2 regions of the uncultured Vagococcus sp. genome follow, and region 2 is predicted to be linked to the other one. Evidence: a T-box and tRNA genes for the amino acid it is inferred to sense, from the RefSeq annotation. Region 2 holds a T-box; the other holds one or more tRNA genes.
What was found. The T-box of region 2 lies ahead of RWN13_RS02185 (valine--tRNA ligase). A T-box ahead of a tRNA ligase gene usually reads a tRNA of that ligase, here a tRNA-Val.
Positions count from the first base shown of each region.

Region 1: it has a tRNA-Val gene. The T-box ahead of RWN13_RS02185 (valine--tRNA ligase) is inferred to sense a tRNA for this amino acid. The anticodon was not compared.

Region 1 covers NZ_CAUQJB010000014.1:5,794-8,203, reverse strand. The annotation lists gene RWN13_RS12540 (SEC-C domain-containing protein) at 1-1,005, opposite strand, end outside; tRNA gene RWN13_RS12535 (tRNA-Val) at 1,139-1,211, opposite strand; gene RWN13_RS23660 (LPXTG cell wall anchor domain-containing protein) at 1,295-1,399, opposite strand; gene RWN13_RS12530 (hypothetical protein) at 1,647-2,291, opposite strand; gene RWN13_RS12525 (hypothetical protein) at 2,345-2,410, opposite strand, start outside.
Region 2 covers NZ_CAUQJB010000002.1:58,977-61,386, reverse strand. The annotation lists gene RWN13_RS02195 (redox-sensing transcriptional repressor Rex) at 1-232, shown strand, start outside; gene tpx (thiol peroxidase) at 307-798, shown strand; T-box leader at 1,009-1,223, shown strand; gene RWN13_RS02185 (valine--tRNA ligase) at 1,394-2,410, shown strand, end outside.

The DNA of each region.
Region 1 (2,410 bases), on a different contig from region 2:
TTTTTCAAATTTTCGTGCTAATCCTTTTTCTTTCCAACTATTCCATAATCTGGAGCCTATAATGAGATTTTCGGAGTGTCGAAGAACATTATTATTTAAATAGTTTAAAAATTGAGCCTGATTCGTTTCATATAAGTCAGTTAACTGACGAGCATAGTCTTGGTAACGCTCCTCATCCCGTTTAAACCATGAAAGAATGATGTAACTTTTTCCATTTTCTGGAAAAACATTCAGAAAGAGCTTAGCCAAAACATCCTCAGGGTTATCCGAATAAATATCGTTAATTTTATTCCCGATCAAGTCTCGCTCAGGTTCCAGAACACTGGATACCACCACCTCAACCTCATAATCCAATTCAAATACCAGCGAATGAAATATATCCAACTGCCCTGTTTGGATGGCCTTATCAAATAATTGATTGTCCCGTTCGCTATCTCGTATCGCTAATTTTTGAGGATCCGTCTCTTCCAATAACTGCCGTTTTTCATTTGTTTGAGAATAATTAGCAAAAGCAATCATCTGCAAGTTATAAGCCTCTCGTCTAGTAGTTGTATCCTTCCCAAAGGTTCTGTAATTATATAAAAAAACTTGTTTCAGCGACTGATCAAAAGCTTCATGTTCAATGAGAGCAAATATCTCCTGCTCATGAACTTGACAAAACCCATAAAAAATCATTCCTTCATTTTTACCAACCCTGGTTAATTTAGTTTCCATTACATCAGACTGCTCATCTCTCACAGGCATGATTAATTGCCCCTTCTCGCCTAAGTTACGCAATAATCGGTAGCGCTGGATGGTGTGAACTTTTAGTTTTTCTGAACTACAAGTCGATCTATCTGGATAAAAACACTCTGTGACTTCCGCCTGTTGCATCATCTGCTTTAAAGTAGGTGCTGTTCGATCATCTGAATTAAAAGGGTTATCTTCTTTTAATAAATGGCATTTTTTGTATTTTTTCCCTGATCCACAAGGGCAGGGATCATTTCGTTCAATTTTACTGGTCATTTAAGCACACTCCTTCGTCTTTATTATACGCCATAAAAATGGGAAAACGGCAAGATTGACTGACAAAGTGGCTTCCCACAAATAAAGAAAAACGCTCTACCCCTTATTGATAAAAGGATAGAGCGTGTTAATATGGTCCCTACTGGTCTCGAACCAGCGACCCCCACCTTGTCGAGGTGATGCTCTCCCAACTGAGCTAAGGAACCCTTTGACTACATATATTAGAATACCGTTTATAAGGAGATTTGTCAATACGAAAAGTCGAAGAACATCCCCTTCGACTTCTCACTTATATCCTTGGTTGCTTTCGCCTTTTCCAAAACACCAGTAGGCACCCCATTAATATCAGGCAGCCTCCGCCAATAATTGCCCAATACGAATCCGCCATACCCATTTTAGGTAAATGACTTAATTCGATAACTTGCTCATACGGTTCGGCCAACTCTCCCTCAGACAGTTGCCCTTGCTCTATAGGACTACCGGAACCTTCATCCCTAGTAGTCCCTATTTCACCATGAACATCAACGGTTACTTCCGCACTATAAACAGGTGTTGTTAAAAAGAACGTGCCTACAAGTAAGCAACACCAAAATTTTAGATGGTTACTTATTTAACTTCCCCCCTTGTTGAAAGAGAATTGTTTACACACCTACGGTTACGCCATCAGCTTGAATCGACTTAAATTTTAAAGTTAAGGTATAATTTTCAGCTGTCGTTGCCTCATTAATATCCGTTGGTAAATCAGCAATTGTTTCCCCTGTGTAATTAAAGGTGGCCGTGTTGCCAAAAGCATTGGCTTCATCTGTGGCAATATTTAAGCGCCCCTCTTTATTTCCTAAGGTCATCCAAGCCCCCGAATTACTTAAATCAGTTAAACTATTGTTGACTACTAAATCTCTTGGCGTCGGGGCTATGGCCGTATTCCCGTTGACAGTTCCGTTAATGCTTAAAACATTTACCAATTTAGGTTCTCCTTGGATTGCGCCTAAAGATACCTGAACACCGCGACCAGATTTATTTTCTATCTGGTAATCCGCTGATTCAATCGACTTATGACCACTAGCTGTCGTCGTGTGAAAAGCTGTGGCCGTATCCACTACCACATTGATCCACTCATCGGTTCCCTCAGGAATAATTTCTCCTGGATCTGTGTTATCTAGCTTACCAATTGTCCCGTTAATTTCCACATCTGCTGATCCTTCGCCGTCAATGGTTGCCGCTAAAGCTGGTTGAGCCATCGTTATCATGCTAATACCTGTCATTATTGCTACTGTTGTTTTTTTCATCAATTTATTGCTCCTCTTTGTTTTTTTTATTCTATGATTCAGTTATTAGTAATTTACACACCTACGGTTACGCCATCAGCTTGAATCGACTTAAATTTTAAAGTTAAGGTATAATTTTC
Region 2 (2,410 bases):
AGAAGGGGTTATGACGGCTATTTCAACCGTTCCAAGCAAACATTCTCAAGGAGCAGTTGATTCCATCGTGACATCGGGCATTACGGCGATTTTAAACTTCGCGCCAGGTCGGGTAAAAGTACCTGACAATGTAAAGATTCAGTATATTGATTTGACAACGGAATTACAAACGCTGATTTATTTTGATGAAAACTTTACATCAAATCATCAGTTTAATTTTGCCAATCAATAAGCATGACTTTTGTTTTTACAAGAAATATCTCGTATACTGAAGGTATCAAAAATATGAGAGGGGTTATCAGCATCATGAAAGTAACATTGAAGGGCAAACCAGTAGAATTGGAAGGTGACCAACCTAAAGTAGGGAAAAAGGCGCCTGATTTTTCATTAGTCAATTTAAACAAGCAAATCATTCAATTGTCAGACCTTTCAGATAAACCCGTTATTATCAGTGTCGTACCGAATATCAATACGAGTGTCTGCCAGTTACAAACAAAGCGCTTTAATCAGGAAGCTGCTAAAGTTGATGGGGTTCATTTCTTAACAATTTCAAACAACACAAAAGAAGAGCAAGAATCATGGTGTGCTGCTGAAGATGTGGACATGGAAATGCTTCACGATACAGAATTAAAATTCGGTAAACTTTACGGACTGTTTATGCCGGAAGTTGAATTATTAGCACGAGCTATTTTTGTTATCGATAAAGAGATGACTGTTGTTTACGAAGAAATTGTACCGGAGATAGCAACGGAACCAGATTATGAGCAAGCATTAGCTACTGCTAAAGGGTTGATCTAAAAACAGGAATCTTCTACTCAGTTGAAAGACGAGTAGAAGATTTTTTTAGGTGATTTTTAGTGAGGTGTAGTTTGCACGTCTAAAATCATAAAAAGGTGTTATTTGGAGCAAGTGAGAAGATATGGAATAATTTAATTAGAGATATCGGTTAAAATCATGGTCTTTTTAGGAAGAAAGTTTGACCTTCGGCAGGTTTACATGTAAAATATGGTCAGGACGTAGAACAAGAGAAGTAACTTTTGAAATAGTGTCAGAAAGAGAACCCTTAGGCTGGAAGGTTTTTACTAGGCAGAAAGTGAAGGTAGCTTGTGAGTTGATTAGCTGAACTAACAGTAAGTTAATCCGAGTCGTGACCGTTAGCTCACGCTAGAGATGTAGCTGTTTGGCTATAAATTAGGTGGTACCGCGTAAATGACGCCCTAAGAACACATGTGTGTTTTTAGGGTTTTTTGATTGTCCTGAAGACCGCTAGGAAAATCCGATGGACGCGAATCTGGCTGAGTTTGGGAGCCGATGAGAACAGGAAATAACCTATTGATCTCTGGTGTGAAGCCGGGATGATTACTACATGATACATTATGAAAGAGGGATGAGTATGTCAGAAAAGAATTTAGCACCAAAGTATGCCCCCCAAGAAGTTGAGGAAGGCCGTTACGCCAAGTGGGTTGCAGACAAGCGTTTCGTTCCAAGTGAGGATCCGTCGGCAGAGCCATATTCGATCGTGATTCCACCACCAAATGTTACTGGAAAACTACATTTAGGCCATGCTTGGGATACGACGTTACAAGATATTATTATCCGTCATAAGCGAATGCAAGGTTTTGATACCTTGTGGTTACCAGGAATGGACCATGCGGGAATCGCCACTCAAACGAAAGTGGAAGAAAAATTAGCTGAAGATGGCCTAACACGTTATGATTTAGGGCGTGAGAAATTTGTTGAAAAAACCTGGGAATGGAAAGAAGAGTATGCCGGTCATATTCGTGATCAATGGGCGAAAATCGGTATTTCAGTGGATTATTCTCGTGAACGTTTTACATTGGATGAAGGGCTATCTGAAGCCGTGCGCAAGGTTTTTGTGACTCTGTATGAAAAAGGGTTAATCTACCGCGGTGAATACATTATTAACTGGGATCCCAAAGCGAAAACAGCTCTATCTGACATCGAAGTGATTCATAAAGATGTGGAAGGTGCCTTTTACCATATGAGTTATTTGTTAGCTGATGGCAGTGGTGAAACAGTTGAAATTGCGACGACTCGTCCAGAAACAATGTTAGGCGATACTGCTGTTGCCGTTCACCCGGAAGATGAGCGCTACAAAGACTTGATTGGTAAGTATGTTATTTTGCCACTGATGAATAAAGAAATCCCAATCATCGCAGATGATTATGTTGATCCGGAATTTGGGACTGGCGTTGTGAAGATCACACCTGCCCATGATCCTAATGACTTTGAGGTTGGTAATCGTCATCATTTGCCACGAGTAAACGTGATGCATGAAGATGGGTCGATCAACAGTTTAGGTGGTAAATACGAAGGCATGGATCGTTTTGCAGCACGAAAAGCCGTGATCAAGGATCTAGAAGCTGAAGGGCGTCTAGTTAAGATTGAC